2 linked regions of the Hymenobacter tibetensis genome follow. The protein of the gene in region 2 interacts with the protein of the main gene of each other region in a pairwise test. Links are inferred from orthologs where the notes say so. Each region holds a gene or a part of one and is shown on either strand. Other genes may lie near its edges. The genes, in order: dnaE and dnaX.

Region 1 (11,669 bases), 3.6 Mb from region 2 along the record:
ACAATACCAACCCGCTGCAGCTCACAGCCGGTAACCCGGATTTGTTGCAGGCAACCCAGCACAACGTGAACATCCGCTTTTCTTCGGCGGTACCCGAGAAGTCCACCTCGTTTTTTGTGGCCCTCAACGGCTCGGTCACCAACAACTACATCACTAATAGTACCATCTACGCCACATCGGAGCCCCTCACGGTAGCGGGCGTGGTGATACCAGTGGGCGGTCAGCTTACTCGGCCCGTGAACTTGGATCAGCAGTATTCGGTACGCTCGTTCGCCAACTACAGCTTGCCGTTGTCCTTCATCAAGTCCAATCTAAATATTAATGGCAACGTTGGCTTTTCGCAAACGCCGGGCTTGGTTTTCAACGAACTCAACTACAGCCGAACGCCATCTGGTGGGTTGGGGGTGGTGCTGAGCAGCAATATCAGCCCCGAACTGGACTTCACTATTTCCTCGAATTCCAGCCAGAACTACGTGCGCAACAGCTTGCAGCAGCAGCTCAACCGGCAATACTTCCGGCAGAACACGTCGTTGCGCCTTTCCTGGATTATCACCAAAGGTATTACGCTGCAATCCGACGTCAACCACCAATACTACAATGGTTTGTCGGCGGGCTTCAACCAGAGTTTTGTGCTGTGGAATGCCTCAATAGGCAAGAAGTTTATGGCCAAGCAGCAGGCCGAGATTAAACTTTTCGCCTTCGATTTGCTGGGCCAGAACAACAGCATTCAGGTCAACAACACCTCGGCGTACACCGAAGACGTGCGCACCAATATTCTGCAGCGCTACCTGATGCTGATGTTCACCTACAACATCCGCAGCTTTGCTGGCAACGGCCGCCCGGACGCGGCTCCCGGCGACGAGCAGCCAAGGGAACGACGCCCAGGCGGGTTCCGGCCCGAGGGCGGAGGCCGACCTGGCGGAGGCGGTTTCGACCGGCCCGGTGGGGGCTTGTAACCGAGCTTGCTTTCCCGCTTAGGCGGAATGAAAGGGCGGGATTTGGCACTATCGGTCAACAAACCGCTGTCGAATCCCACCCTTTTGCATGCTACATCAGGCAGGCATCCCGCCCAGGCGTGGGCTTGAAACCGCCTTTCCGGCATTTTTTCGCCTACTTTGTACTATTGGAGTCTGGATGGGCAACCGTAGCGCAGCCAGGGCTTCGCACTTGCCTTGACTATGAAACGTATTCTTTTTGCACTGCTGTGCTGCTTGCCACTGTGGGCCGGTGCCCAGAGTGTGCCGGTTCCGGCCGAGCTAGATTTCGCAGGCCTGCACCTGCGCTTCACCAACGGTGGCCAGAAAGCAGTGCAGCAAAAAGTGGATGCCTTACGCAGCCACGCTTCCTCGTTCCAAGCCCGCGTCAACCTCGCCGACGCCTACTTCCCTATCATTGACCGGGTATTGCAAGAAGAGGCCGTGCCGCTGGACTTCCGCTACTTGGCCGTGCAGGAAAGCGGCCTTCAAGGAGATGCGCAAAGCATTCATGACGCCGTTGGTTACTGGCAGTTCAAGCGCGAAACCGCTCTCGACTATGGACTGGTTATGACGGATGTAGTGGACGAGCGCAAGCATATTGTGGCCTCCACGCACGCAGCAGCCAAGTACCTGAAGCGCAACAACAACCCGCTGCACAACTGGGTTAACACGCTGTTGAGCTACAATTTGGGTTCGGGCGGGGTGAAGTCGTACACGCTACCTACTGATTTCGACGCTACGGAGGTGGAAATCTCCGAGAAAACCCACCCCTACATTCTGACCATGCTGGCGCATAAGGTGGCGTACGAGCCGGCCGTGGGTCAGAATCCGAAGCCGCCTCTCACTTTTCAGGAGTTTCCGGCACCAGCTGGCTTTACGCTGGTCAACATTGCTCAGACCCTGCAAACCGACCCTGCCGAAATGGCGCGCCACAACCGCTGGCTGCTGACCACCACCGTCCCGAACGATAAAATTTACACGATTATCGTTCCGGTAGTGGACGCTATTCAGCTTACGGCCATTGCGGCTCAGCAGAAGAATGCTACTTCCGGCCAGCTGCTTAACAAGCCCGAAACCGACCCCCAAAACGCCGAGTACGTGCGTGTTAACGGCATCCGCGCCCTGATAGCCCTGCCCGGTGACACCAAGGAAAGCCTGGCAAAGCGCGCCAACCTGAAGGTGCGCAAGTTCATGCAGTTCAATGACCTGTTTGCCTTCGACAACTTGGTGCCCGGCCAGCCGTACTTCGTGCAGAAAAAGCGCGACAAAGCAGCCAGCGAATACCACGTAGCCCAAACCGGCGAGAGTGTGGCTGCGGTGTCGCAGAAGTACGGCATCCGGGCCAAGGCTATTTTCAGCAAGAACCGTATGGCCCGCAACGAGGAGCTTCGGCCGGGCCGCATTCTGTGGTTGCAACACACCCGCCCCCGCGACGTGGCCATCGAATATGCTGATAGTAAGAACTCTGCTGCCTTGGCGGCCTTTGAACGCCCTGCTAGCAAGCCAGCTGCGCCGCCGGCACCCGTTGCAACAGCGCCCAAAAAGCGTCAGATTGATAGCACAGAGCCTTACCGGGGCAAAACCTCGGAAGCTTCCCGCGTAGTGGAAGACGCCGTAGAAGTAACTGACTCCACGTTGGTTACCCAGGGCCTCGTAACCCAACCTGACAGCGCCACGGACGCGGTGACTGAAAACCTCAACGAGCTTCCCGCTCCTTCGCAGCCCCTTGAAACCGCAGCTACGCCAGCACCGGCTACTCCCCGCACCGTGTATGGTGGTCAGCCAGCCAAGAACGAGCCCCCCGTGCTTGCTCCCGCAACAGACAGCACCGACACGCTGCAAACAGCTGAGGTGGAGGCAACTCCTGCCCCTGCTAACACAGCAGTTCCCAAGGCTGTGGCAACGGCACCTGCAAAGCCCGCACCCGCTACACCCGCTGCCCCCAAACCCGTTGCCCCTCCTGCTCCGGTAGCGACAAAGAATCCAGCAACCACTCCACCTGCTACAACCACAATAGCGCCTATTCCAGGCAATGGCTTACACGTGGTGCAGCCACGCGAGGGGTTGTACGCCGTGGCCCGCCGCTATGGTCTGCGCCCCGCCGACCTGATTGCGTGGAACAGCCTTCCTGATAACCCTTCCCTGGTCGTGGGTCAGGCGTTGCGCCTTACTGCGCCACAAGCCACTGCTACCACTTCGGCACCGGCACCGGTAGTACCAGTTCCCTCGGTTAAGCCAGCGGGTGCAGCGCCAGCCCCCACAAAACCAGCCGCCGCCGCGCCCGTCAACGAGGTAGCCACGGTCCGCCATACGGTAGCGGCTGGCGAGTCGATGTACGCCGTTTCGCGCAAGTACGGCGTCACTATCAAGCAGATAATGGAGTGGAATGGCAAGCCTGACTTCAACGTGCGGCCTGGCGAAGTCCTCCTTATCAAGCCGGCCAAGTAGCCCTATCCACTAGTACTAAAAACGCAAGCGGCATCTGCTACGATAGCAGACGCCGCTTGCGTTTTTAGGTTAGGCACATTGCCGAAAAAGGATTCGGGCAGAAGCTAAAAGGTTGTTCCTACTACTCTCTTGGTTGCTTCAGTATCGTTTACGTCCTTAAGCTGCCACTCGCTCCGATGACACCACTGGCACTATGCGTTGGGTACGGACCTTAAGCATAGAAATAACTTCGGCGTCGGAAGCATAGCGGTTGCCGATGTTCACGAAGTGCCGGGCTAGCAGGTCGTAGCGGCGGGTCATGAGGTAAGCGAAGATGTGCAGGAAATGAATGCCGTCGAACACAATGGCATCGTTCTGCGCGTACTTATCCACGTCTTTTAGGAAGGCGGCGGGGTGCTCCGTCCAGTGCAGCGCAGGCTTGAGGTGGTGGCTGATGTGGTAGCCGTCGTTCCAGCACTTGTGGTTGTATTTCGTGTTGATGCAGGTTACGCTATTGGTGTAGCAGTTGCCGGGGTCATTGGCATCAATAAACGAGTGCTGGCTCCAGTTGCCGAGCATCATCACCGCCCGCGTTACAAGCACCGGCAGCACCAGCACCACGAACGTTGCTGGTAGATTCACAAACGCCAACCCTATGCATGCCACAATGTACACCACTTCGCCGCGCAGCAGACGGTGCCGCAGCTTTGGCTTCTGGTTGCGCGTGAAATATTGCGCTAGCCGCGGGATGCCTACTAGAAAAAAGCTTCCCAAGTAGCGGCCAAAGCTGAGTATCGAGTCACGCTGATAATCCATCGTGGAGCTTTCATCGTGCTCCATGTTGTTCTCGGGGTGATGCATGCCCAAGTGGTGGGTGAAGTACGTCTCGGGGGTTTGCCCGAACAAGGGCCCAATCACCCACGGAATGTAGTGGTTGAATTGAGCGTACTTCTTCTTGAACAAGATGCGGTGGCTGGTGCAATGCAGCATCAGCCCAAATGGCCCTTTAAAGTAAAACGTGGTCAGAAACATGTACACGGCCAGCGCCGCCCACCACACTCGGCTGTCGAGGTTGGGCCAGAACAGTACGGCTACTAGTGGCAGCAGCGTACAGGATATTTCCAGAATCAGGTACACAAAGGGCAAATCCCGTTTGTCTTGTATGAACTGTACTAGAAAGTGACCGAAGCGAGAGAGTGGAGCCGTCTGGTCATAAACCGGATCAGTGAGGGGTGCCAAATGCTTCATGGAGACAATACTGACCGGTATGCCCGGCCTTGGGTGATGTAGAAGCTAGATAGGAAACCCGAAAGTAAAGAAAGTCGTTTGGGCGCACGCAAGCAGCCTAAAGAACTTGATTATCAAGGCACTAACAATCTTTTGTAGATACTATAGCAGTAATAACACCTTTGGTACTCAATGCACCAGTATATATACTATTCTACATACAAGTGCGTATGCAAGCTAACTAGTTTACAGCAGATGGGGTTCCGCCTGCAGGGGAAGTACCCAAATTATGTGGCGCAGTAGGCCACACAAAACCAGCCTTTTCCGAGCCACCCCAACAGGTTGCGGACACTGCTGAGCACCTTGTAGCAAGGAGAAAGCCCGTGAAGCACCTTATTACGAGCTGCGGTGATACGCCAAAATCCCTTGCCGCGCACTCTTTCCTTGCCGCCATTTCGTGGGTAACTTTACTGTCCGCTTCGCGCCCTAACGGCGGGAGGCGCATTGCCCATGGCCGTTTTCTCGCACCTGCATTCCCACACCCAATATTCTCTTCTTGATGGCCAGGCCAGCATCAGCGCCCTGATGAAAAAGGCGCAGGCCGATGGCATGCCCGCCGTTGCCCTCACCGACCACGGCAACATGTTCGGAGCCTTCAACTTCGTAGCAGAAGCCAACAAGTACAACGTCAAGCCAATTGTGGGCTGCGAGTTCTACATGGTAGAAGACCGCCACAAGAAGGCCTTCAGCCGCGAAAAAGGCGAACGTGACAAACGCTACCACCAGCTGCTATTAGCCAAAGACCAAGCCGGCTACCATAACCTGAGCAAGCTTTGCTCGATGAGTTTTATCGAAGGCGTGTACTCCAAGTTCCCGCGTATCGACAAAGAGATTCTGCTCAAGTATCACGAGGGCCTGATTGCTACGTCGTGTTGCATTGGCGCTGAAATTCCGCAGGCCATTCTGTTTGAGAGTGAGGCCAAGGCCGAAGAGCTGCTGAAATGGTGGCTGGACGTGTTCGAGGACGATTACTATATCGAGATTCAGCGGCACGGGCTGATGAATTTCGATGGCACCGGCAAGAGCCAGGAAGACGTAAACCAAGTGCTGCTGAGCCTGGCCAAGAAGTATAACGTGAAGGTGATTTGCACCAATGACTCGCACTACGTCGACCAAACCGACTTCGCGCCGCACGACATTTTGCTGTGCGTGAATACCGGCGAGGAGCACAGCATTCCGGTTGGCGACTTCCAAACGCAGTATTTCCGTCTGATTTCGCAGGACAACAAAGTTCACTACGACCACCTCGACAACCTGCGTCATTTGTCGGCGCAGGATGCTACCATCCGTCGCCAGCTTCAGCGCATCGACGAGGAAGCCCAGGGACCCAAGCCTCGGGCCCGCTTCGGTTTCGCCAACGACCAGTTCTACTTCAAGACCCAGGCGGAGATGAACGCCCTCTTCGCCGACGTGCCGGAGAGCTTAGACAACACCAACGAAATTGTAGATAAAATCACGCCGCCCAAGCTGCAGCGCGATATTTTGCTCCCCAACTTTCCGCTCCCGGCCGAACACCCCACTGCCGACGCGTTCCTACGTTACCTCACGTTCAAGGGCGCTTTCGAGGGCGAAAAACGCCGCTACTCCGAGCGCACGCCCGAAATCGAGGAGCGGCTGGACTACGAACTGCGCGTGATTGAGACGATGGGCTTTGCGGGCTACTTCCTCATCACCCAAGACTTCATCAACCACGGCCGCAACATTGGCGTGGCCGTAGGGCCGGGCCGGGGCTCGGCGGCCGGTTCGGCAGTGGCCTACTGCATTGGTATCACCAACATTGACCCCATCAAGTACTCGCTGCTGTTCGAGCGTTTCTTGAATCCGGAGCGCGTGTCCATGCCCGATATTGATATCGACTTCGACGACGTGAACCGTCAGAAAGTCATCGACTACGTGGTGGACAAGTACGGTAAAACGCAGGTCGCTCAGATTATTACCTTCGGTACCATGGCGGCCAAATCGTCTATCAAGGACGTGTCGCGGGCCATGGATCTGGCCTTGCCGCTGGCCAACGACCTGGTGAAAATGGTGCCCGACCAAGTGGGTACTACACTAGCCAAAGCGTTTGCCGAAAACCAGGAACTGGATATGATCCGGCGCGACGATGCGCCCGACAACCTGCGCGGCCATATCCTGCGCCTCGCCGAGAAGCTGGAAGGCTCAGTCCGCAACACCGGCATCCACGCCGCCGGCGTCATCATTGCCCCCGACGACATCACCAAGTACATTCCCGTTTCCACCTCCAAGGATTCGGACCTGCTGGTTACGCAGTTTGATGGCAAGGTGATTGAGAGTGCCGGGATGCTCAAGATGGACTTCCTGGGCTTGAAGACGTTGACTATTATCGTCGATGCCATCAACCTAATTGAGCAGAACCACGGCGTTAAAATCGACATCGACGCTATTCCAATTGACGACCAGAAAACCTACGAGCTCTACCAGCGCGGCGACACCATCGGCACGTTCCAGTTTGAATCCGAGGGTATGCGCATGTACCTCAAGGACCTCAAGCCCACCAACATCGAGGACCTGATTGCCATGAACGCCCTGTACCGGCCGGGCCCGATGCAGTTCATCCCGAACTTCATCAACCGCAAGCACGGCCGCGAACCGGTAGAGTACCCGCACGAGTTGTTAGAGCCCATCCTGAACTACTCGCAGGGCATCATGGTGTACCAGGAGCAGATCATGCAAACGGCCCAGATTCTGGCCGGTTACTCGCTCGGCGGCGCCGACTTGCTGCGCCGCGCCATGGGTAAGAAGGACATGAAAAAGATGGCTCTGGAACGTGAGAAATTCACGGAAGGCGCCGAGAAGCTACACGGTATCAAGGCCAAGAAAGCCAACGAGGTGTTCGACGTGATGGAAAAGTTTGCGGCCTACGGCTTCAACCGCTCCCACTCCGCCGCTTACTCGGTGGTGGCTTACCAGACCGGCTACCTCAAGGCCCACTACCCTGCCGAGTACATGGCCGCCGTGCTCACCAACAACATGGGCGACATCAAGAAGGTGACGTTCTTCATCGAGGAAGCTCGCAAGCAAGGTGTAGCCGTACTCGGTCCCGACGTCAACGAATCTATCTTGAAGTTCAACGTGAACAAGCAGGGCCAGATTCGTTTTGGGATGGCTGCCGTGAAGGGTGCCGGCGAAGCTGCCGTGGAAGAAATTGTGACGGAGCGTACCAAGAACGGTCCGTACGCCGACATTTTCGACTTCTCGCGCCGCGTGAACCTGCGGGCCGTGAACAAGAAAACGTTTGAAAGCATGGCCCAGGCCGGTGCCTTCGACTCGTTCGAGCGCTACCACCGCCGCCAGTACATCGAGGCGCTGAGTGGTGACCAGAACGTCATTGAGAAGGCCATGAAAGTGGGCCAGCAGCACCAAGCAGCTAAAGAATCGGCCCAGCAGAGCCTATTCGGAGGCGGCGGCGACATGATGGCTATTCCCATGCCCAAGATTCAGGACATGGAGCTGTGGAGCCCCACCGAGAAGCTGCGCCGTGAAAAGGAAGTGGTAGGCTTCTACCTGTCCGGTCACCCGCTCGACGACTTCAAGCTGGAAATCGACTCGTACTGCACGTGCGGCCTCGACAAAATTGAGAACTACAAGAACCGCGACATATCGGTGGCTGGGCTGATTTCCAATGTGTTGTTCAAAACCACCAAGACCGGCCACCCCTTCGTGAGCTTCAACGTGGAAGACTACGAATCAAGTTTGAACCTGGCCTTGTTCCGCGACGACTACTCGAAGTTCTCCCCGCTCATCAACCCCCGCAACTACGACAAAGAGCAGGTGCCGCCTATGTTCATCCGCGGCAAGTTCCAGCAGCGTTTCCGCGACTCCGATCAGTTCGAGTTCAAGATCATGACCATGGAGCCGCTGTTCCACGTGGCCGAGAAGCTCTCCAATGGCGTGCGGGTGCAGCTCGATCTGCGCACCATCACCGAGCCCTTCATGGACCGGTTCATGGCCGCGGTAGAGGAAAGCCAGGGCAGCAAAAAGCTGGAAATCAAGTTTGCGGAGCCCCACGAACACTTGGCCGTGGACACTTATTCGCGTCGCTACCGCATCGAGCCGAAAGCGTTCATTGCCCGGATGCGGGAAATGGAAATTGACGCCTGCCAGCTGATTTAAGGAGTTATACGATTCCATTCCGGAAAGAATAAGGGCAGTAGTGGGCGTCCACTACTGCCCTTATTCTTTCCGGAAGGCATATTGCTGGAACAGACACTAGTGGAAATTGCCAACAGCCTAGCCTTCGTCGATGTGCCACTTCTCGCCCTTCTACCGCCGCTATGCTGCCGTAAGCCCCAGCGCGTTTCGCCCGCTGCCCGCCGTGCCAATTTGATTTCTACAAGAAGCGGATTGGCTAATACAACCGCACCGGCAGCAGGCTAGAGGACCTTTGTCGTGTTCACGTAATACGGCAAATACACTCTGTATGAATACTTCCAAAATCGCGCTTGTAACCGGCGGTAGCCGGGGCCTGGGCAAAGACATGGCCCTCAAACTAGCCCAACAGGGCATCGACGTCATCCTCACGTACCGCAGCCAGCAAGCCGAAGCGGCGGCTGTGGTCGCCGACATCACAGCCTTGGGTCGCCGGGCCGTGGCCCTGCCCCTCGACGCAGCTGAACTGCGCACCTTCGAGGCGTTTTTCGCTGAAGTCACCACGGTGCTGGCCGATACCTTTGCTACCGACCGGTTCGACTTTCTCATCAACAACGCCGGCACCAGCCTGAGCGCCCCCATTAGTGAGACAACCGAGGGGCAGTTTGATGAGATGCTCCAGGTGCACTTCAAGGGCGTGTACTTCCTCACGCAACAGGCGCTGCCCCTGCTGCGCGACGGCGGCCGGATCATCAACGTTTCCACCGTGTCGGCGCGTAGTTCCTATGCGGGCTTTTCCGCCTATGCCAGCATGAAAGGAGCAGTGGAGGTCTTCACGCGTTACCTGGCGCTGGAGTTGGGTAGCCGAGGCATTGCGGCCAACGTAGTCGCCCCGGGCGCCGTCTTTGGGGGCGGAGCGATGCCGGATACACCCGAGATGCGCGCTTGGGTGGCCCAAGCCACGGCCCTGGGCCGCACGGCCGAGCCCGACGATATCGGCGGCATCGTCGCGTTCCTCTGCACCGATGCGGCCCGCTGGCTCAATGGCCAGCGCTTAGAGGTAACCGGGGGGATAGTGCTGTAAACGGGCTGACGAATTACTTCTTGTGCGTTATACCTTACGCCACAACACGCAGTTACCGGAACCAGTAACTGTGTGCTGTGGCGTTTAAGGAAGAAAAAAGGGCATAAACAACTTGAGTGCTTCGCGTGTAAATCCGCTCTTTCGGGAGAAGTCCGCCCTATACGGTGATGCCGGAAGGAGTACCTTGGCTGGAAAGCTATCCAAAAACGACGCCGAGCTCACCCAGAAAAAAGCTCATTTTGGGTATCTAGTGAGCATAATAGAGCTAGATTCTACGACACGGGTAGAGCTTCTGCACACCGTCGACACGGGGGAAGCCTAAAGTACAAGCAGTTGCTGGCGCTGGGCTATGAATGCACTTATAGCAATGGGGCTAACCTCCGCGCCGGCATCTTGCAAAACAGCATCGACACCAAAGCAAAGTTTATCTACTACGTGTAGCAAAATAAACTTTCAATTTTTATTGAAAGTTTAAAACCCTCGCCTATATTTACACCATGCAACTCGAAGAAGCCAAGCGCAAGTTCATTGAAGGCTGGGGTACCCTGGGATCGGCCTGGGGCGTGAGCCGCACAATGGCACAGGTGCACGCGTTGCTGCTGGTGTCGGCGGGGGCGTTGAGCACCGAGGATATCATGGAGCAGTTGCAGATTTCTAGAGGCAACGTCAACCTGAACGTACGGGCGCTAATGGACTGGGGCTTGGTGCGCAAGGAACTACGGCCTGGCGAGCGGCGCGAATTTTTCTCGGGTGAGAAAGACATTCACAAGGTGGCCACGCTCATCATGAAAGAGCGGCGGCGGCGCGAACTGGAGCCGATTATGCGCGTGCTCAGCGAAATCAAGCAAGTGGAATCTTCCTCTACGGTTTCTGAGGCCGAAGCCAAGGCTTTTTCTGAAACGATTGGCAACATCCAAAACTTCGCTGACCTAGCTGACCGTACGGCTGCCACGATCATCAAGGCCGATGAAAACTGGTTTATCAGCACGTTCATGAAAATAATGCGCCCTGGGTAATGCGTGAGGCTTATTTTTTTACTTGTAAGTTTCAATATTTTTTGAAAATTCTATAAGATCAAATGCCTTGTTGTTGCGCTTCCTTATTCACCAAGATTCCAAATCATGCATAGCTTCCCTGAAAACCAACCGAAACTTGTTATTGCCGGCGGCAACGGATTTCTGGGCAAGCATTTAGCTGCGTACTTCAAGAAAGCAGGCTACCGAATTGTAACGATTGGGAGGCAGAACACAACGGCTCCCAACCATGTGCAATGGGATGCGCAGACGCTTGGCGCTTGGGCGGCAGAGCTGGAAGGCGCAGCTGCCTTACTTAATATGGCAGGCCGTACCGTGGATTGTCGTTACACGGAGGCCAACAAACGCGAGATAAGCAACAGCCGCGTCGATAGCACTCATATTCTGGGGGAGGCAATAGCCGCTTGTCAGAATCCCCCACAAGTGTGGCTAAATGCATCTACTGCTACCATCTACTCCCATACAACTGGCGCACAGCCCGCTAACACGGAAACCAGTGACACAAATGGCACTGACTTTTCAGCAGGAGTAGCGCGGGCATGGGAAGCGGCGCTATGGGACGTTGACTTGCCCAGAACACGGCGAGTGGCACTCCGAACCTCTATTGTGCTGGGTGCTGATGGCGGCGCGTTTCCGGTGATGGCAAAACTGGCGAAGCGCGGTCTGTGTACGCCGCAGGGCAGCGGTAGCCAATGGATTAGCTGGCTACACATCCTAGATTTCTGTCGCGCAGTGGAATTTCTGCTGACG
Region 2 (10,382 bases):
CGCCGTGCAGCTCGGTTAGTTCCTTCACCAGCGCCAGCCCTAAGCCAGTACCTGTGTGGCGCCCGGTGGCATCAGGGGTAGCGGCCTGATAAAATCGGTCAAAAAGGTGGGCCTGATGCGCCAATGAAATACCGGAACCCGTGTCGCGCACCACAAAGCTGACGGCGCCCAAGGCCGCGGCAGGGCTGGCAGCCTCGTCCCGGACCTCCAACGTAACCTCTCCACCCGCGGGCGTGAAACGAAGAGCGTTGGCCAGCAAATTGGTTAGGATGTCTTCCAGCTTTTCGGGGTCGAAGACAAGCGGCACCGGCACGTTGGGCGTACGCAGGTGCAAGGCCACGCCCTGCGTAGCTGCCATGGAAGTGAACGAAGCCAGCAAGCGCGCCCCAAACGTGGCCGCGTCGCCGGGAACGAGGTTGAGCTGCAAAGCACCAGCTTCCAGCTTACTCAAATCCAGCAGCTGGTTGATGAGGCGCAGCAGCTTGCGGGCGTGCCGCACTACTAAGCTGCTGTGCTTGCGCACCAGCGCCGGATCGGTCGGCGGATTGTCGGCGAGCAGTTCGGCCGGGCCGAGGATGAGCGTAAGCGGCGTACGAAACTCATGGCTAATGTTGGCAAAAAAGTCGGATTTCACCCGATCCAGGGCCTGCAAATGTTCTAGGGCCTGCCGTTCCAGCCGCCGGTTGGCCCGCTCCCGCTCCCGTTCTTGGGTGGCGCGCCGCACACCGAAAATCACTGTTCCAAATAAGCCCGCGTACAGCAGATACGCCCACCACGTGCCCCACCACGGCGGCTTGATGGTGAAGTGAAACCGGGCGGGCCGGGTGTTCCATACGCCGTCGTTGTTGGCGGCTTTCACCTCGAACGTGTAAGGGCCGGGCGGCAGGTTGGAGTACGTAACGGATGTAGCGGTTAGCGGATCAGTCCAGTCGGTGTCGGAGCCAACCAGCCGGTAGCGGTAGCGCACCTTGGCCGGGTTGGTGAGGCTCACGCCCACATAGTCGAAGGTGAGGTGGTTGAGGTGGTGCGGCAGCACAAGACCCGAGCGGGCAGGGGTATCCTTCAGGAAAATGCGCAGCTCGGTCAAGCTAATGCCCGGAGCACGACGGTTGAGTTGGATACCAGCCGGGTCGTAGTGCATCAGCCCGTTGATGGTGCCTACCCATAGCTGATTGCCGCGGGCCAGCACTACGGCATTCTGGTTGGTTTCCTGACCCGAGAAGCCTTCAAGCAAGCCGTAGCTCACCGCCCGCCCCGTCCGCGGATTGAAACAGTCGAGCCCGAGGTTGGTACCAAGCCACACCTGGCCGGTGCTGTCGCACTGCACGAAATACGGGTTGTTGGATTGCAACCCCGCTTCCAAACCGTACCCGTGCATGGTGCGCCCATCGTACCGCAAGAGCCCACTCCCAATGCTGCCTAGCCACAGATTACCGCGTAGGTCTTCGCAAATCGAGCCAATACTGAGCTGCTTGGGCTGCCCCGCCACGCGCTGAAATACATCCTGGCGAGTGTCCACCCGTACTAGCCCAATATCGTCGGTACCGAGCCAGAGCGTGCCGCGCCTATCCCGAAACACCTTCCACAAGCTAGAGGTGCCTAGTCCGCCGTGCTGGGCATCAAACGTGCGGAACTGGTTGGTTGCCGGGTCGAACACGGTGACGCCGGCTTCGCGGGTGGCCAGCCACACCCGGCCGCGGGCGTCCTCGGCAATACTTACCACGAGCTGTCCCGCCAGGCCGAGCACGTGGTCGAAATACGTCCACTGCTTGGCAACTGGGTTGTAGCGGGCAGCACCTCCCCCACGCGTACCAAGCCACACCGCACCAGTTCGGTCCCGGAACAAGCATCGCACGTATTGCCCCAGTGCGCCCGGGCGCAACGGTACCCGCTCAAACAAGGGCCCCGCCGTAGCGCCCGGCCGAAACCGCACAATTCCCAAGCGGGTACCCACCCAATACTCCGTGGGACTTACTGCCTCGATAGCCAGCACTTGGTTGTCGGGCAGGCCATCTTGCGGGGTGTATTGCGTGAACCGCTCATCGGCCAGATGTTGGGTCAGGCCGTTGTCGTGCACGATCCACATGTTTCCTTCCTGGTCTTCCAGGAGGTCGTGGGCTTGGTCGCTGATGAGGCTGTTGCGCCCCCCGAAACACGTAAACCGGCCACCGGGTACGGCGCGGCTCAGCCCCCCGGCCGTGGCTACCCACACCCGGCCCCGCCGATCCTGCACCACCCGTAGCACCTGGTTGGCGCACAGCCCCTCGTCTGTGCCGAAGCGTTGTATGCGCCAGGGCTGGCCCGCGCGGCCACTTACTCGCAGCAAGCCGGTGCGGGTGGCACACCACAACAATGTGTCGCTCACCCGAAACAGGCTGTTGATACTTGCTTGCCGTAGCTCAAGTGGCAGCTTCATGGTAGCAGCTTCCACTACGTGATTTTGGCCTTGCGGCTGGAGGACCACCAGCCCTTTGGTAGTACCCACCCACACGTACCCCGCCGGCCCCGCACCCACGTAACTTACCGAGTCGGAAGGCAACCCAGTGGCCTTAGTGAAGCGCGTTACGAGAGTATCGGTGGTTCGGCAGTCGAGGCGCAGTAGCCCTTGGCCGGCCGTGGCTACCCACACGGTGCTCCCGCCCGCCGGATACACCTGCTGTACGTACCCTAACGCTCCGAGTCCCCGTGGCCGGCACCGCCGCAGTTGCCCATCCCGCAAACTGGATATGCCGCCGTATTCGTGGCCGAGCCAGAGCGTGCCATCGGGAGCGGCGGCTACGGCCGTTACGTGGTTGTCGGACAGGCCTTGGCGCACATCAATGGTCCGGAACTGCTGGCCATCAAACGAGCACACCCCGCCCTGCGTACCTGCCCACAACCGCCCCTGCTGATCCTGGCAGATGGCATACACCACCGTTTGGGGCAGGCCGTCGGTGATGGTATAGTCGCGCGAGGCCAGGGTTTGGGCGTCAGCTGGCCGCACGTTTAGCAGAAGCCTGACCAGCAGACAGCACAACAAAAGAGCACAACGGTGGAACATAGCACAGAACCCAAGGCGAACAGGCTACATCCTGCTGCGCCATCCTTGCCACTGATTATCAGCAAGGTCAGTATTACCAAGATATAGACAAACCGTTGTATTACGTTCCTTTCAGGCAACCAAAAGCACGGGACATTGAAAAATAAACCGTTACTACTGCCACCAACGCAGGCCCCATAGCCGCAGGCGCTTCTCGGCATAACTGGCGCTGTATGGCACCGGCTAGCTCGGTTTCGAAGACTGGAAACTGCTGCCGTTGGCCTTCCAAACCCCGGCTTTTCAAGGTATCTTTGTGGCTAGTCGTATGGAAAATTTCGTTGTTTCGGCCCGTAAATACCGTCCCGCCACGTTTCGCAGTGTGGTTGGACAACAGCACGTCACCACCACGCTGCAAAACGCCATTTCCAGCCAGCATCTGGCCCAGGCGTTTCTGTTTTGCGGCCCACGGGGAGTAGGTAAAACCACCTGCGCCCGGATTCTGGCCAAAACTATCAACTGCGAGTTTGTAGAAGAGCACGTGCGCAAAGGCCGCACGGTTTCCGAGCTGATTGCCGCCCAGCCCGACATCGTGCCCGACGCGCTGCTGGCAGCCCCGAACCCCGATGCTGCGCCGTTCGAGCTGGAAGCCTGCGGCAAATGCTCGTCGTGCCGCGCCTTTCAGGAAAACGCCTCCTTCAACGTGCACGAGCTGGATGCCGCTTCCAACAACTCGGTGGAGGACATCCGCAGCTTGGTGGAGCAGGTGCGCTATGCGCCGCAGCAGGGCCGCTTCAAGGTGTACATCATCGACGAGGTGCACATGCTCTCGAATGCGGCTTTCAACGCCTTCCTTAAAACGCTGGAAGAGCCGCCGAGCTACGCCATTTTCATTCTGGCTACCACCGAGCGGCATAAGATTATCCCCACCATTCTCTCTCGCTGCCAGATCTTCGACTTCAATCGTATTCGGGTGGACGATATTCGGGGGCACCTGCGCCACGTAGCCACGCAAGAGCACATCAAGGCCGAAGACGATGCGCTGCACTTGCTGGCCCAGAAAGCGGACGGTGGTCTGCGCGACGCCCTGAGTATGTTCGACCAGATGGTGACCTTCTCGGGCCACGACCTGACGTACAAGGACGTGGTGCAGAACCTGCACATCCTGGACTACGAGTACTATTTCCGGCTGGTAGATGCGTTGCTAAGCGAGAACCTGTCGGCCACGCTGTTGCTGCTCGATGAAATCATGCAGAACGGCTTCGACCTGCACAACTTTGTGGTGGGCGCGGCCGAGCATTTGCGCGGTTTGCTGGTGTGCAAAGACCCCGTGACGGTACAGCTGCTGGAAGTGTCCGACAACATCCGCAACCGCTACGTGCAGCAGGCGCAGGCGGCGTCGCTGTCGTTTTTGCTGTCAGCACTGAACCTAGTCAGCCTCTGCGACCGGGAGTTCAAGCAAGCCAAAAACCAGCGCCTCCACGTGGAGCTGACCTTGATGAAGCTGGCTTACCTCAACGGCGCAGTGCAGTTTGCGCGCGACTTAAGCGCCGGCCCCGCCGCCTCTGCCGCCAACGGCGAGGCGAAAAAAAAAAGTAGCGTAACCCCGCCCGCCCCTACTGCTCCTGCCCCATCCAACGGCCAACCCGCCGCCAACGGCACCGCTGAAGCGCCGGCAGCATACGGCAGCTCTGCCGTCTCGGCTCGGCCCGCCCCGGTTCCAGCGGCTCCTAAGCAGCCGGTTGTCGTTGACAGCCAACTGGCCCATGCGCCCGCCGACCCGGAGCCGATTGTGCCGATCGAAAGCGGAGTGGAAGAACTGCACGATACGCCCAGCATCGAAGACGAGGCCGCCACGGAAGTACCTACCACGTCCAAGTTGCGCGACACCGTGCCGCACGTCGAAATCGGCAAGCCCAGCATAGCGGGCCACGAGCCGGGCCAGATGCCCGTAACGGCGGCGCCACTACCGCCCCGCCCCGGTATGCCTCCGATGGGCAAACCGCTGGGCCTCACCAGCAAGCTTCCCGGCCTCGGCAGCCTCAGTGCCATGAAGGCGCAGCTCGCCGAGCAAGCGGCGGCCGGTAAAGCACCCGTCGACACCGAGCCCACCGGCCCCGTTACCGGCTTGCCAACCATCGACGACGCCCTGCTCCAACGCGTGTGGAGTGAGCTGACCGAAGAGCGGAAAGCAACCAGCATGAGCGAGTTCAGCGTGCTGAATCGGTCAATTTCGGCCGACGCGCAGCACGTGGTTCGCCTGCGCGTCGACAACCCGGTGCAGGAAGACCAGTTCAACGAGTTCCGGGCCGCTTTCCTGGGCGAACTGCGCCGCCGCACGGGTTACTCACGCCTCAACGTGCAGGTGGAAGTGGTGGAGCAGCAAAGCTCCGGCCGTAAGCTCTACACCTCTTCCGACAAGCTGGAGTACTTAAAAGAGAAGTTTCCTATGCTCGTAGAGATGCAGCAACGGCTAGGGCTGGACGCTGATTTTTAGTCGGCACCACCCAAACTTCTCATACATAATTTTTCGGACTTCGAGGCCGCGGCGGGTGGTTTCGGGCTGGCTGGCGCTTTTTATTCCAGGATAGGCCGCCTATCTTTGATTCCCTTTATTTCTCCGTCCTGCTTACTGCCTGCGCCAGTCGACCTGTGAAAAAATCCTTTCTGCTTCTTGTTCCAGCGCTGGCGACCCTCGGCCTCACTCAATGCCAAACAAGCAAACCCGCTGCTACTGCCGCTACCACGGCGCCGGCCAGCAGTGCAGCTCCCGCCCAGAAAGAAAAGGAATATAAGTACCAGACCGTAGAGGGCGACCCGCTCAAGGCTCGCATCTACACCCTCGACAACGGCCTCACCGTTTACCTCTCTGATTACGACGACGCGCCTCGGATCCAAACGTATCTGGCGGTGCGGGCGGGCTCCAAAAACGACCCCGCCACGGCCACCGGCCTTGCGCACTATCTAGAGCACATGGTGTTCAAGGGTACTTCCAAGCTCGGAACCCAAAACTGGACCGCTGAGAAGACCGAGCTAGCCAAGATCGAGGCCCTGTACGAGCAGTACCGCAGCCAGCGCAACGACCCCGCCGCCCGCAAGCGCACCTACCACCAAATCGACTCGATTTCCAGCGTCGCGGCCAAGTACGCCGTAGCCAATGAGTACGACAAGGTGATGGGCGCCATCGGAGCCAAAGGCTCTAATGCCTATACTTCCGTTGAGCAGACGGTGTATCAGGAAGACATTCCGAGCAACCAGCTAGAGAAGTGGGCCGCCATCCAGAGCGAACGGCTCGGCGAAATGGTACCTCGCCTTTTCCATACCGAGCTGGAAGCGGTGTATGAAGAAAAGAACCGCGGGCTCGACAACGACTTCAGCAAGGAGTTTGAGGCCTTGTCGGCTACTCTCTTCCAGAAGCACCCGTACGGCACCCAAACCACGATTGGCACCATCGAGCACCTGCAAAACCCGTCTATCACGGAGATTAAGCGGTATTTCGACAAGTACTACGTGCCCAACAACGTGGCACTGTGCTTGAGCGGCGACTTGGACTACGACCAGACCATCCGCATCATCGACCAGTACTTTGGCAAGCTGGCCAACAAGCCAGTACCGGCCTTCGAGGTACCCCAGGAAGCACCCATCACGGCGCCCATCACCAAGGAAATAGTGGGCCCCGACGCCGAAAACGTGATGCTCGGCTTCCGCTTCCCTGGCTCTACCTCCCGCGAGGCGCTGGTGTTGCGCATGATGGACAAGATTTTAACCAATGGGCAGGCCGGGCTGATTGACCTCAACCTCAACCAGCAGCAAAAGGTGTTGCAGGCAGCCTCGTTCACGATGCTCAACAACGACTACAGCGCCCACGTGCTGTACGCCACGCCGCGCCAGGGTCAGAAGCTGGAAGAGGTGCGCGGCCTATTACTCGCGCAGCTCGCCAAAGTGAAGAAGGGTGATTTCCCCGACTGGCTGGTTCCGGCCATCATCAACAACGAGAAACTGCAGCGCACCAAGAGCTACGAAAGCAACGAGTCGCGCGCGGGCGCCTTCGTAGATGCATTTGTAGCGCGCCAAGACTGGAAAGAGTACCTCAAGCAAATCGATGACTTTGCCAGCATCACCAAGGAAGAGGTAATGCGCGTGGCCAACAAGTACTATGGCCCCGGCTACGCCGTGATTTACAAGCGCACTGGCAAGGACCCCAACGCGGTGAAAGTGGTGAAGCCTGCCATTACGCCCGTGCCCGTGAACCGTGAAGTAGCTTCCGACTTCTACAAGCAAGTTACCGGCCTCAGCTCCCCAGAATTGCAGCCGGTGTTCCTTGATTACAAGAAGGACATTCAGGAAACCAAGTTAGCTTCGGGTATTCCGGTGTTCTACACCCACAACACCGAAAACAACCTCTTCAACCTGTACTACGTGCTCGACTTGGGCACCAACAACGATCCTAAGCTAGGCCTCGCCGCCGATTACCTGCAATACCTCGGCACTGATAAGTACACGGCCGAGCAGCTGCAGCAGGAGTTCTACAAGCTCGGTTGCTCGTTTGCGGTAAGCAGCGGCCAGGACCGCATTTTCGTGAGCCTCAGCGGCCTCGATAGCAACATGGAACCAGCGTTGCAGTTGTTCGAAAGTTTGCTGGACGCGCCTAAGCCCGATGCTGCCGCTCTCCGGAACATGGTGGCTGGCGTGCTGAAGTCGCGTCAGGATGCCAAGCTCAACAAGCAAGTGATTCTGAGCCAGGCCATGGTGAACTATGCCAAGTACGGTTCTAAGAATCCCTTCACCAGCCAACTCAGCGAGAAAGAACTAAAGGCCCTGAAACCCGAGCAGCTAACGGCTCTCATCAAGAGCATTCCGACCTATCAGCATCGTGTGCTGTACTATGGGCCGCGCAGAGCAACCGGGCAACCTGAGACTGTATCAAGCAAGCGATATGACGGCACCGCAGGGGAAATTTCGTATGGGTTGGGGTTGACAGAAGTCCTCAACATCAACCACCGCGTACCTGTCAAACTCACGCCGGTACCGGCTAACAAGGACTTTGCGGAGCAACCCATGAACTCACGTAAGGTCTATTGGGTGGACTACAACATGGTGCAGGCGGAAATCCTATTCCTCTCGAAGGGTCCGGTTTACGACAAATCCATTGTACCGACCACTAGCCTTTACAACGAGTACTTCGGGGGTAGCATGGGCAGCATTGTGTTTCAGGAGTTGCGCGAGTCGAAGGCGCTGGCCTACTCGGCTTCCTCGCGTTTTGCCAATGCCGATAAGGCGGGCCGTAGCAGCTACAACCTCAGCTACATCGGCACCCAATCCGACAAGTTGCCGGAGGCTATGGCAGGGATGAACTCCCTACTCAACGATATGCCGGTGGCCGAAGCCAACCTGCAAATTGCCAAGAACGCCATCCGCAACAGTATTGCCACGGAGCGCATCACCAAGGCCGATATCTTGTTCAGCTACGAGCGGGCCAAGCGCCTGGGCCTCGACTACGACCTGCGCCGCGACGTGTATGAGCAAACGCCCAACATGAGCTTCACTGATTTGCAGAAATTCCAGCAGGCCCGCGTGAAAGGCCAGAACCAAACCATTCTGGTTATTGGCTCGAAAGACCGCCTCAATTTCAAGGAGCTAGCCAAATACGGCCAACTCCAACAACTCACGCTGAAAGAGATTTTTGGCTACTGACCTCGTTTGCTCGTCAGACCGTCGTGCGCAATGAATGAAGCTGTTCGCATGACGATACCAGAGTGCTCGTTTCCTGCATGAGGGTCTACCAAGGCCCTTGCTAAACCTCAACTACCCAAAACACCAATAACCGTCAATTAACAACTGACAATTTCCCAATGGCAGAAAAAATCACCATCAAAAACGGCAAGCTGAATGTACCCGACCAGCCCATCATTCCCTTCATTGAAGGCGATGGTACCGGTCCGGACATCTGGGCGGCCTCTGTGCGAGTATTTGACGCGGCTGTAGAAAAAGCCTACGGTGGTTCGCGTAAGCTGGCGTGGAAAGAAGTGTTAGCTGGTGAAAAGTCTTTCAAGCAAACGGGTAATTGGCTCCCTAACGAAACCCTCGATGCTTTCCGCGAATACCTCGTGGGAATCAAAGGCCCCCTAACCACGCCCGTTGGCGGCGGCATCCGTTCCCTGAATGTGGCCCTGCGCCAGGAGCTAGACCTGTACTCGTGTGTGCGCCCCGTGCGCTGGTTCGATGGCGTTCCTTCGCCCGTTAAGCAGCCCGAGCTGACCGATATGGTGATCTTCCGGGAGAACACCGAAGACATTTACGCGGGCATTGAGTACATGAACGGCACTCCGCAGGCGCAGAAAATGCTGGAATTTCTGCAAGACGAGATGGGCGTGAAAAAAATTCGCTTCCCCGAAACGTCGTCGTTTGGTATCAAGCCGGTTTCCAAGGAAGGCACCGAGCGGTTGGTACGGGCCGCTATTCTATACGCTATTGAGCACAAGAAACCTTCGGTAACGATTGTGCACAAAGGCAACATCATGAAGTTCACGGAAGGCGCCTTCAAAACCTGGGGCTACGAGTTGGCTGAAAAGGAATTCGGCGACAAAGTGTACACCTGGAGCCAGTACGACCGGGTGCTAGCCAAGCAGGGCCAGGAAGTAGCCGACGCGCAGCAGAAAGCAGCTCTTGACGGCGGCAAGATCCTGATCAAGGATAGCATTGCCGATGCCTTCCTGCAGCAGATCCTGCTCCGCCCCGCCGAGTACTCGGTGGTAGCTACCCTGAACCTGAACGGCGACTATATCTCCGACGCCCTGGCCGCCATTGTAGGTGGTATTGGTATTGCGCCCGGCGCCAACATCAACTACGTGACTGGGCACTCCATCTTCGAAGCTACGCATGGCACCGCACCCAAGTACGCCGGCCTCGACAAAGTGAACCCCGGTTCGGTTATCCTCTCCGGTGCCATGATGTTCGAACACATGGGCTGGCAGGAAGCCGCCGACCTCATCTACAAAGGCCTAGAAGCCGCCATTGCCTCCAAGCGCGTCACCTACGACTTCGAGCGCCTAATGGAAGGGGCTACCCTGCTGAAATGCAGCGAGTTCGGCGACGAGATTATCAACCGGATGTAGTGGCTCGGTAGTAAACAAGTAGTTTAAAAGAAACCCCGCGTTGGCTGTAAGGCTGGCGCGGGGTTTTGTTTGATGCGGGTTTGATTCCTAGTCCTTATAGCATTCTATCTTGTGTGCCTAGATAGTTTTGGCTAATCGTAGATGTAATACCACATACTGAGAGCAGTGGAAAGGCAATTTCCCTTGATAATCATCTGTTTAGATGCGTAGTGAGCAAAGCTTTAATCTTGGCAGAAAATTAAACCACAATT

What was found.
Region 1: the proteins of dnaX (region 2) and dnaE interact in binary tests that used the Escherichia coli proteins (3 or more experiments, as listed by UniProt). The link is inferred for Hymenobacter tibetensis from one-to-one orthologs.

Annotation. Positions count from the first base shown.
Region 1 is NZ_CP094669.1:4,519,459-4,531,127, forward strand. Bases 4,753-9,025 are described here. They hold dnaE (DNA polymerase III subunit alpha), read left to right. Parts: upstream 4,753-5,141; coding sequence 5,142-8,825; downstream 8,826-9,025. Outside these bases: MTX78_RS18115 (TonB-dependent receptor), read left to right, coding at 1-956; MTX78_RS18120 (LysM peptidoglycan-binding domain-containing protein), read left to right, coding at 1,179-3,425; MTX78_RS18125 (fatty acid desaturase family protein), read right to left, coding at 3,582-4,652; MTX78_RS18135 (SDR family NAD(P)-dependent oxidoreductase), read left to right, coding at 9,133-9,885; MTX78_RS18140 (GbsR/MarR family transcriptional regulator), read left to right, coding at 10,383-10,901; MTX78_RS18145 (TIGR01777 family oxidoreductase), read left to right, coding at 11,007-11,669. UniProt on the Escherichia coli protein: DNA polymerase III is a complex, multichain enzyme responsible for most of the replicative synthesis in bacteria. This DNA polymerase also exhibits 3' to 5' exonuclease activity. The alpha chain is the DNA polymerase catalytic subunit.
Region 2 is NZ_CP094669.1:880,936-891,317, reverse strand. The notes cover bases 2,943-5,928. They hold dnaX (DNA polymerase III subunit gamma/tau), read left to right. Parts: upstream 2,943-3,344; coding sequence 3,345-5,513; downstream 5,514-5,928. Other genes in these bases: MTX78_RS03665 (M16 family metallopeptidase), read left to right, coding at 5,669-5,928; MTX78_RS03675 (hybrid sensor histidine kinase/response regulator transcription factor), read right to left, coding at 2,943-2,983. Outside these bases: more of MTX78_RS03675, read right to left, coding at 1-2,942; more of MTX78_RS03665, read left to right, coding at 5,929-8,710; icd (NADP-dependent isocitrate dehydrogenase), read left to right, coding at 8,869-10,131. UniProt on the Escherichia coli protein: Part of the beta sliding clamp loading complex, which hydrolyzes ATP to load the beta clamp onto primed DNA to form the DNA replication pre-initiation complex.